Aeoliella mucimassa: one gene and its partner. Each later gene encodes a partner of the first gene's protein in a complex. Links are inferred from orthologs where the notes say so. Each region holds a gene or a part of one and is shown on either strand. Other genes may lie near its edges.

Region 1 (5,541 bases):
CAAGCGGCTGACAGTCTGCTGTTTGCCCGCCAGGGAAGGGAGCTGGCCGTGCGTCGCCTGTCGAGGGGAATGCATCGCAAATTGAACTCGAAGCGCACGACCGATAGCATCCTCCCGCCCCGCTGGGAGGGATAGATTCCCACCGCTGGGCAAATAGATTCCCAATTTACCCACCGATGGGAAAATTGAATCTGCACGCACTCTACAAAACCAGTGGTTTTCGCACTGGAATAGATTCCCATTCCCAAGAACGCATCGAGTGGGAATCTATTTTCGCGGTGTGGCGTAGTCGCAAGTCGTTGGCAGGTAACAGGTTGCATCAACACCTCCACGGAAAGTGCCCAAAATAGATTCCCATAGGTGGGAAACTATTCTTGGGAGGATTCAGGATTCGGGGGGCAGGGGAGTTTGGGATTTATGATTTCTGAATGATGATTTCTGACTTACGGATGTCATTCTGAGGGAGCTTCCGGCGACTGAAGAATCTCGGCTTGCCACTTCGAGCGTGTTACCCACACGCGCAGCAACGAACGTCCACGCAGGCAACCCTTTGTCTGCGCGTCGCTAGTCGTTCGAGTTCAAAACAAGCATCACATCGCAATCACCTCCAATCACTAAAAAGCCAACAGCCAACAGCCGAGAGCTGATAGCCGAAAGCCACATCACCTGTCCATTAGAACACCATCAGTGGCCAAATTCCAGCGAAAAGTGGTCACTTTGAATCGCCGTTTTGCCCCTCGATCCCGCAACCGAAAGCGACGAGCGATTCCCCGCCTGTTCAAGCGTGCCAGCAAGATCCGCACCTCTCCGCGGCCCTGCTTGATTGCCCTCGTTCTGCTCGGAGCGGGGCCTGCCGAAGTATCGCGCGACCTGCCTTGAACGGCGACGGGCACCAGAGGTTGCTAGCGACGGGGTGAACCTGCCAAAATTGCAGACAGGGGGGTTGTGACCGCCAGCATGCGCGTTAAACTACTGGGCTTAGCAGCGACGTGTGATTGAAAGTCAAATGTAACCCTATATGATGCAAGGGCATCGGGCCCTTGGGAAAAGGAGTGAAGCGCCCCCCGTGATGCCAGAGCCGTAGGAAGTTCCGGCTCCATCGGGTCGGAGAAATCCAGGGCGCGACTCATTAGGGGTGGCTGGACGCCAGGAACACGAAGCACCGGTATTTTTTGTTGTGTAAAAGTCAGAGATAGATAATAGGTATCGAGCATGCCGCTTACGAAGGAACGGAAAGAACAGCTGATCGGCGATTTTGGACGCAAGGGCGAAGACTCAGGTTCGCCAGAAGTCCAAATTGCGCTGCTTACCAGCCGTATCAGCCAAATGACCGAGCATATGCAGCAGCACCCGAAGGACTATTCAAGTCGCCGGGGATTGCTTCGTATGGTCAGCCGCCGTCGCCGGTTGCTCGACTACGTGAAGCGGCACAATCCGCAGCTGTATCTCGATTTGCTACGTCGGCTTGAGATTCGTAAGTAATCTCTTCGTTTCGCGACGTATCACAGCAGCCTGGTGTTTCTCACTGTCAACGCGTATGCGTTGACAGGCCGGGACTGCTGGTCATTTCTCAAAGATCGCCCCACTTGATCTGGTCCTCTATCCGCATCGGCGGAAGCAGAGGCTAGTGCTCTGTGCTTGTTTGGGGGCTCGTCGCGCCTTTTCCCACAGCCAACGTTGTCCGTCGGTAATAACGAAAGAAAAAGAACTGTGAATCGAGTTAAAGTAGAAAAACAAATTGGACGCCAAGTGCTGAGTATCGAGACCGGCGCGCTGGCGAAGCAGGCGGCGGGTTCCTGTTTGGTGCAATATGGCGAAACCGTGGTGCTGGTTGCAGCCGCCCACAGCGATCCTCGTCCTGGTACTGACTTCTTCCCCCTTACTTGCGACTACCGCGAGCGTCATGCCGCGGCTGGTAAGTTCCCCGGTGGCTTCCTGAAACGTGAAGGCCGCCCCACGACTAAAGAAACACTGACTGCCCGCCTGATCGACCGTCCCATTCGCCCCATGTTCGCCGACGGCTTCATGGACGAAGTGCAGGTGCAGGCGTTCGTCATGTCGAGCGATCGCCAGACCGATGGCGACATCCTGGCGATGAATGGTGCCAGTGCTTCGCTGGCGATTTCGCATCTTCCGTTCCAAGGCCCTCTTGGTTCGGTACGACTCGGCCAGGTGGATGGCGAGTTTGTCGCTTTCCCAACTGCCGACGAGTTGGAGTTCAGCGACCTCGACCTGATTGTTTCGGGCACCAAAGATGCCATTCTGATGATCGAAGGCTTCGCTCGCGAAATGCCGGAAGATCGCATGGTAGAAGCATTGCTCGAAGCTCATCGCTACGTTGGCATGCTCTGTGACCTGCAGCTCGAATTGGTCGAGAAGGTGCAGCCGCAGAAGATGGACTTTATTCCTCCGGCCGACGACGGATTGTGGGACAAGCTCACCGAGCAGTTCTACGATAAGCTCTTCGCCGCGAAGAAGACCGAAGGCAAAGCCGATCGTGCAGCCGCCTGCAGCAGCGTGAAGGAAGAAGCCCTGGCGGCTTTGATTCCCGATCCCGCCGCAGAAGGTGCCTTTACCATGGGCTCGTTCGGCAAGAACTGGCACGACCTGGAAGAGAAGGTGGTCCGCGATCAGATTCTCGCTGGTACCCGCTCCGATGGACGCGACAGCAAGACCCTGCGTGCGATTGAGTGCGAAGTCGACGTGCTGCCTCGCGTGCATGGTTCGGCGATCTTCCAACGTGGTGAGACCCAAGCACTGATCACCGTGACGCTCGGCACCGGCCGCGACGAACAACGTGTTGATGGCCTGTTCGAAGAGTACTCCAAGCGATTCATGCTGGATTACAACTTCCCCTCCTTCTCGGTGGGCGAGTGCCGCCCGATTCGTGGCCCCGGACGTCGCGAAATTGGTCACGGCATGTTGGCCGAACGCAGCGTGAATCCCATTCTGCCGGACCACGACGACTTCCCCTATACGATTCGCGTGATCTCCGACATCACCGAGTCGAATGGTTCGAGCTCGATGGCCAGCGTCTGTGGTGCCACCCTTGGTCTGATGGCCGCTGGTGTGCCGATTTCGAATCCCGTGGCTGGTATCTCGACCGGTCTGGTCAAAGAAGGCGATAACTTCGTGCTGCTGACCGACATCATCGGCGACGAAGATCACTACGGCGACATGGACTTCAAGATTGCCGGTACCCAAAACGGTATCACCGGTATCCAGCTCGACCTGAAGATCAAAGGCATCAGCGAAGAGATTATCCGCGGCACGCTCACGCAGTCGCGTGAAGCTCGCATGGAAATCTTGCGGTCGATGCTTACCACCATTCAGCGTCCTCGCACCAACACCGCTTCTTCGGCACCGCGTTTGGTTCGCACGAACATCGTGCCCGATAAGATCGGCATGTTGATCGGTCCTGGTGGTAAGAACATCCGTTCGATTCAGGAAGATACCGGTTCGCAAATCGATATCGATGAGGATGGTACCGTGACGATCGCAGCCGCTGACGAAGCCGCCTTGAAGGCAGCGTTGGCGAGGGTCGAGGCCGTAACGGCCACGGTGCAAGTCGGTCGTATTTACGACGGCAAGGTGACCAGCATCAAGGACTTTGGTGCGTTCATCGAGATCCTGCCTGGCAAAGATGGTTTGTGCCACATCAGCGAACTGTCGAACGATTACGTCTCCAGCGTGTCCGACATCCTGAACGTCGGCGATCCGATTCAAGTGAAGGTGATCGCGGTCGACGAACAAGATCGCGTTAAGCTCAGCCGCAAGGCTGTGCTGGCCGAGCAAGAGTCGGAAGACGAGCCCGCACCCGCTGAATAGCGGCGTCGGGGACGGAATTAATCCAATCCGGCGAAGCCGCGGGTGGTTACACGCCCGCGGCTTCGTCTTTACTCCCTGGTAAATGGTGATTCCCCAACTCCGATGTCCGAGCAAACTGCCACCGCTGTCCAACGCTTGATGGATCAGTACACCGAGATCGCTCGGTTGGCGGGAGCCCTGGCGCATGAGATCAAGAATCCGCTCTCGACGATTCGGCTGAATCTGCAACTGCTGGCCGAAGATATCGAAGACGAGCCGTCGCCCCACCAGCAACGTTCGCTGCGTCGAGTCACAACGATGCAGAACGAATGCCGCCGACTGCAGGGATTGCTCGACGACTTTCTGAACTTCGCCAAGGTGCGGCAGCTCACGCTGCGACCGACGAACCTCAATAAGGAGCTGGATGACCTGCTCGATTTCTTCGTGCCCGAAGCGGAGGAAGCAGGCGTGGAGGTCGTGCGGTATCTCGATCGCGAGTTGCCCACGGTATTGCTCGATCGCGAGTCGTTCCGCGGAGCGGTGCTCAACCTGCTGCTGAATGCCAAGCAGGCGATGCCCAACGGCGGCCAGCTTACCGTTGCCACGACGTCGGAGGGAGATTGGGTGCTGGTGCACCTGATCGACACCGGCACTGGCATGGACGATCGCACGGCCGCGCGGATGTTCGAGACCTTCTTCTCGACCAAGCCGGGCGGGTCGGGGCTGGGATTGCCGACCACCAGCAAGATTATCGAAGCCCACGGCGGGGCGATTCGCGTTGAGACCGAAGTCGATCGTGGCACGCATTTCACGATTACGTTGCCGGTTCCTCCGCGCCTGGCAGCCCAGGCGGCCACCGTTCAGCAACTCGATATTCCCACCTAACAAGGCATTGTTTCTCCCTCTGGTTTCATTGATCACGAAGTAGCCTTTTTACTGTCATCATGGCTAAAAGTAAGAACGCACAAGTTGGACCTCCCATCAATGTCCTGGTGGTCGACGACGACCAGGCCCATGCCGAGACGATTGCCGATAGCCTGACGAGCCAAGGCTACGACTGCACGATTGCCACCTCGGGTGCGGACGGAGCCGATCTGATCGAGCGTCGCTCGTTCGAAATCGTGGTGACCGATCTCAAGATGCCGAAGTTCGGCGGGCTGGAATTGCTGGCCAAGGCTAAGAACGACTTGCCCGACGCCGAGGTGATTCTGGTGACCGGGCATGGCACGATTGAAACCGCCGTGGAGGCGATGCGCGAAGGGGCTTCGCACTTTTTGCTTAAGCCGCTCGATTTGGGGCAGCTTCGCAGCGTGGTCGACAACGCCGCGCGGGCGCAGCACTTGCGACGGGCCAATGCGGAGTTGAATCGTCGACTCGATGAGAAGTTCGGCTTCGAAAACCTGATCGGCAACAGCCCACCGATGCGCGACCTGACCGAAAGGCTCCGCCGCATCGCTCCGACCGACGCAACCGTGTTGATCGAAGGCGAAACCGGCACCGGCAAGGAGTTGGTCGCCCAGGCGATTCATCAGAACAGCCCCCGCAAGAATCGCCACTTCGTGGGACTTAACTGCGCAGCGCTGAGCGAGCACATTCTCGAAGGCGAATTGTTCGGCAGTGTGCCGGGGGCGTTCACCGACGCCCGCGACCGCATGGGTAAGTTCGAATACGCCGACGGTGGAACGCTGTTTCTCGACGAAGTGGGCGACATGCCGGTGCCGACGCAGATCAAAT
Region 2 (5,124 bases), 360 kb from region 1 along the record:
GTACTCGCTCGCCGAGGGGCAGCGACAGGCGACGACCACGCGTTGCTCTTCCAGTGCTTCGCACTGGGCAGGTACTACGTTGCCACCTTGCAGCAGGTAAACGCCGGTTGCCAGGATGGTATGACATCCCGAGGAGGTAACCGTCGTCGCTACCAGCAGCACCAACGAGAGCCAAGAGCATGTATGTCGCATGATCGGAGAACGGTCCATCGTTATCCTAAGGGGGTAGAGGAGTCAGGGGCCGGCGACAACTCACGTTGCCTACGACCAATTTGGTGGAGAGGGAAAGTCCTTATCCGGGTTGGTTGGATCATCGCGAAACCAAGCTGGCGTTGCCTTGCTGGCGAGTCGCGATCTTCCGTTTACTACGACCATCCATGTCGTAGCAACGCCAGTCCGGTGTGCTGCATCCATTGCACAAGGAGCACCAGCACCAGCACGGCGAAAGCGGGTAGTACCAAACTGGCCGTGGGACGTAAATACCACCATTGTCCCTTTATGGCACTTGCTAGCATCCAGGGGACCGCTGCGATCGACGCCAGGCACAACAGCACTCCCCCGGCGTTCGCGCCGAGCGCAGCGGTAAGCTGCCCGTCGAGCAATCGCGCCCAGGAAGTGGTCATGCCGCACGAGGGACACCGCACTCCCCACTGGGCGACGACAAAGCATTCGCCGAAACCGAGTTTTTGGTGGGTGCCGAATCCGCGCGAGTCGGGCGACAGCATCGCGGCCGCGACAAGCAGCACCGTGAGCACCAACGAAGCCGCGACTAGCAGCGTTCGTTCCAACCAGGAGAATCGTCGATGAGGATTCGCAGTAGACACAGGCAATTCGACAGGGACCAACGGACCGCCACCACTAGCGGGGCGAAGTTCCATTGTATCGTACGCCGCGCGAGCTGGGGGGACGAGTACCAAGCGAGGGGAAGTGGATCACAAGCAACCCGCCGGACTAGCAGCTTCGAGAACTTGCTAGCTGGTGAGCTGCTCCGCCCGCTGCTCGTCGACGCACAACCGGCGGATCGCCGTCGCCTGACCGGTGGATTCGTCGACTTCGACGATGGTCCCGTTCAGGCGGACATCTTCGGTCGCCACGTCGAACGGCACCGGGCGCGACGTCAGGGTGCTTTCGAGGACGCGATCGATCCGGCGGCCGATGATGCTCTCGTGCGGGCCGGTCATGCCGACATCGCACTGAAACGCGGTCCCGCCAGGCAGAATGCACTCGTCGGCGGTGGCCACGTGGGTGTGGGTGCCGAGCACGGCCGACACACGACCATCGAGGTAGCGGCCCATCTGCTGCATCTCGCTAGTCGCTTCGGCATGGAAGTCGATGAAGCGAACCTTGGCGTCGCTCGGCATCGCCGCGAGCACCGCGTCGGCCGCCCGCCAGGGGCTGTCGATTGGGTTCATGAACAAGCGCCCCAGCATGCAGGCGAAGGCGACTTGCACGCCCGACGCGGTTTGCACCACAGCCCACCGAGGCCCAACTGCTTCGTCGGGCAGGTTGGCCGGGCGGACGATGTTCGACTCGGCTTCGAGTGTCTTGTAGATTTCGCGCCGACGATAAACGTGGTCGCCAAGCGTGATGGCATCCACGCCGGCGGCGGTGAGTTCGCGATAAATGGCAGGCGTCAGGCCGGAGCCTCCCGCTGCGTTTTCGGCGTTGGCAATCACCAGGTCCAACGACTCGGCCTCGCGGAGCGGTTGCACCACGCGGCAGACAATCTCGCGTCCTGGTTTGCCAACGATGTCGCCGATGAATAGGAGTTTCACGATAGTGAGCAGGGGTGTCGGAGGTCGAAAGTCTGGAGGCTGTCGCCTAACGTCATACGGTCATGTGGTTCGATGAAGGTCAAAGCGACTTAAGCACAATGGAAAACACGCTTACCGCCAAACGAGTGCTCGCCGATGGCGATGGCTGCAGAGCCATCGGGCGAACACTTTCCGCCACTGGTCACTCAAACATACTCGGGGGGCTACTTGGCCGTTTCGCTGAATCGGCTCTCGCGAATCATGGTCACGCGAATCTCGCCCGGGTAGGTCAATTGCTGCTCGAACGCGGTCGCAATGTCGCGACAGATTTTGGCCGCCGACTCGTCGGTGGTGGCCTCGGTGTTGGCAATCACCCGCACTTCGCGACCTGCCTGAATGGCGAACGCCTGATGCACACCTTCGAACCCGGTAGCAATCGATTCGAGTTCCTGCATCCGCTTGATGTAGCGGTCGAGCGTCTCGCGGCGGGCACCGGGGCGCGAAGCACTGCAGGCATCGGCCGCGGCGGTGAGCACCGTGTATGGCATGTCGGGACGAATGTCGTCGTGATGCCCCAATGCGGCGTGCACTACTACTTCGTTCTCGCCATATCGCTTGAGCAGGTCGGCACCAATCTTCGGGTGACCACCCTCGGCGTCGTGATCGGCTGCTTTGCCAATGTCGTGCAGCAAACCAGCCCGGCGGGCGAGGTCGCCATCCATGCCCATCTCTTCGGCCAACATGCCGGTGACAAAGGCGACTTCAATCGAGTGCCGCAGCACGTTCTGGCTATAGCTGGTGCGGTACCGCAACCGACCGAGCAGCTGAATGATCTTGGGGTGCAGCCCGTGCACGTCGGCTTCCTGGGCTGCTTCTTCGCCGTACTTGACGATGAGTTTGTCGACTTCCTTTTCGGTCTCGGCAAACAGCTCTTCGATACGACTGGGGTGAATCCGCCCGTCGGCAATCAACTTGGCCAGCGACAAGCGAGCCACCTCGCGGCGGACCGGATCGAACGCGCTGACGATCACCACGCCGGGCGTGTCGTCGATGATGACGTCGACGCCGGTGATTTTTTCGAACGCCCGAATGTTGCGACCTTCGCGGCCGATGATGCGACCCTTCATGTCGTCGTTGGGAATATCGACCGTGCTGGTGGTCGCGTCGGCCGTGTGGGCAGCGGCAAAACGCTGCAGCGAGGTGATCAGCATCTCGCGGGCCTTTGGCTCCACTGCTTCGGCGATGGCTTGTTCGCGTTTCTTGATCAGCACGCCTTGTTCGTGGGCCAGCTCCGTATCGAGCTTCTGCAGCAGCAGTTCCTTGGCCTCGTCGGGGCTCAGGCTACTGAGTTGGTGCAGGGTTTGCCGCTGGACATCAAGCAGATTGTCGAGTTCGCTCTGGCGACGAGTGACGTCCTCGAGCTTCTCGGCCAGCTTCCGCTGGTTGCCTTCGACCATTTTCTCCTGCTTCGAGAGCTGGTCGTTTCGCTGCTGAAGATTGTCCTCGGCCTTGTCGATGGTGCGTTCGCGCTCGTGCAATTCCCGGCGGACGATCGACATTTGGTCTTCGATCTTCGCTTTCTCTTGCAGGGCCATCTCTTTGGCTTCGACGGCTGCCTCCTTCAACATGGTCGAGGCGTCTTTTTTGGCATCGGAGCGTATCAGTTCGGCTTCCTTCTCGACATCGCGTCGACGCAGGTAGTCGATCAGCTTCACCGCTCCAGCACCGGCGACCGCTGCCACGGCGAACAGCACCGCCTGCATGATTTCGCCATCGGCAAGCAGCAGTAGGTTGGTACCCATGCTTTACCCTTTCATAAACTTCAACGGCTATATAAATGGCTGTTCGCGCGTGTTTTGCCGCCAAGCGAACAACTCATGGAAGCAGGTGGTCGGAACCCGTCCGCCGGTTGCGCGAGCGCAAGCCGAGGCTGCGCTTGATAGAAGTTCGATCGCCCGCCCATTGCGGAGCGGTTATCGAAACCAAGGCCGAGAAGCTAAGCTGTTTGCAAACAGGATAAGTGGTGCGGCACCAGGGAAAAGGCAGGCCAGCCGGGCAAGTAGCCAGCTGGATCGTCCGCGAGTCGTCGAACGCCTATTGCCCGAGAGAGCCATGCCTTTAACCAGGCGATGGCAGCCCAGACAGTTCCCGGCGGCCAGGCCTCGCTTACGATGCCCGCGGGCCAAAGCCGGTAGCCTGCCAAGGCAAACACCGGGGGCCGAGGGACCGCCTGCGGGGCGGGCCGCGATTTTGTCGTCCGCTTCCAACGCGTCGGACGCTGCAGAGAGACTCGGCCGCAGAGCCAAGCCACGACGAGCAGCACCAGCCAAAACGCCGGCTGCGAACGGGTCGCAATACTGTTTACAATTTTGCTCAGGATCATCAACTGAGGTACCTATCAAGCGATTGCCCTACCGACCGAAACTCGCGTCACAACGACACCAGCGGGAGACAAGGCAACGGAATTCCGTTATCGCCTACAGGGCAATCTCAACCCAAACGAGCGGAACCCCGCAACGGGTTAAGATTGTCCTAAATCGTATGCTACCAAATACTTGGAAATCCGCAACACAGGATTCGGGTCGGCCCCGGCTCGCCCCGAACCACTCCCGCAGTTAACCGCTTACTCCCCACGCCTAGCCCGACGATGCCCCAGCGGGCCCGCCTGATCATGCTACAAGACGCCATCCAAGCCGTTTGGCCCACGAACACCTGGAGATCGTGCCATGTGGTGGTAGCCGTTTCGGGCGGGGCCGACAGCGTTGCGCTGCTGCGAGGGCTGGCAGAGCTGCACCGCCGAACGTCCGGTTCCGGCGAGCTGATCGTCGCCCACTTTAACCATGGCCTGCGGGGCGAGCACTCCGACGGCGATCAATCCTGGGTTGCCCAGTTAGCCCAAACACTCAACCTGCGGGGCGAATTCGGCCAACCTGCTGAAAGCGAGCAGCTTGATACCGAGCAATCAGCCCGCGACGCCCGCTACGCTTTTCTACTGAATACAGCCGAGCGCTGCGGCGCCCGATACATCGCCACCGCCCACACGGCCGACGACCAGGTGGAAACTGTGCTGATGCGAGTGCTGCGTGGCTCGGGAATCGACGGCCTGACCGGCATTCCCCGGGTCCGATCGTTGAGTGCCAGCGTGTCGGTCGTCCGGCCGCTGCTCGCGGTGCGGCGTGAAGAGATCGAGAGCTACCTGCAACAACTCGATCAGCCATATCGCACCGACGCGTCGAATCACGAATCGCACTTCACCCGAAATTGGCTCCGCAACGAGTTGCTTCCAGCCATCCGCGAGCGGCTACCTAGTGATCCCGATCGGTCGCTCTTGAGGTTAGCCGAACAAGCCAACCAATGGAGTGAACTCCTT

Evidence for each region. The genes of interacting proteins can lie anywhere in the genome.
Region 2: pnp (region 1) and rny share a complex: the UniProt entries of both Bacillus subtilis proteins name them as parts of the possible RNA degradosome complex. The link is inferred for Aeoliella mucimassa from one-to-one orthologs.

Annotation. Positions count from the first base shown.
Region 1 is NZ_CP036278.1:2,055,077-2,060,617, forward strand. The notes cover bases 1,303-4,269. They hold pnp (polyribonucleotide nucleotidyltransferase), read left to right. Parts: upstream 1,303-1,710; coding sequence 1,711-3,828; downstream 3,829-4,269. Other genes in these bases: rpsO (30S ribosomal protein S15), read left to right, coding at 1,303-1,482; Pan181_RS08270 (two-component system sensor histidine kinase NtrB), read left to right, coding at 3,931-4,269. Outside these bases: more of rpsO, read left to right, coding at 1,213-1,302; more of Pan181_RS08270, read left to right, coding at 4,270-4,692; Pan181_RS08275 (sigma-54-dependent transcriptional regulator), read left to right, coding at 4,752-5,541. UniProt on the Bacillus subtilis protein: Involved in mRNA degradation. Catalyzes the phosphorolysis of single-stranded polyribonucleotides processively in the 3'- to 5'-direction. Necessary for competence development in Bacillus subtilis.
Region 2 is NZ_CP036278.1:1,695,832-1,700,955, reverse strand. Bases 1,268-4,262 are described here. They hold rny (ribonuclease Y), read right to left. Parts: upstream 3,557-4,262; coding sequence 1,979-3,556; downstream 1,268-1,978. Other genes in these bases: Pan181_RS06810 (TIGR00282 family metallophosphoesterase), read right to left, coding at 1,268-1,775. Outside these bases: Pan181_RS06820 (hypothetical protein), read right to left, coding at 1-210; Pan181_RS06815 (DUF2752 domain-containing protein), read right to left, coding at 366-824; more of Pan181_RS06810, read right to left, coding at 972-1,267; tRNA lysidine(34) synthetase TilS, read left to right, coding at 4,402-5,124. UniProt on the Bacillus subtilis protein: Endoribonuclease that initiates mRNA decay. Initiates the decay of all SAM-dependent riboswitches, such as yitJ riboswitch. Involved in processing of the gapA operon mRNA, it cleaves between cggR and gapA.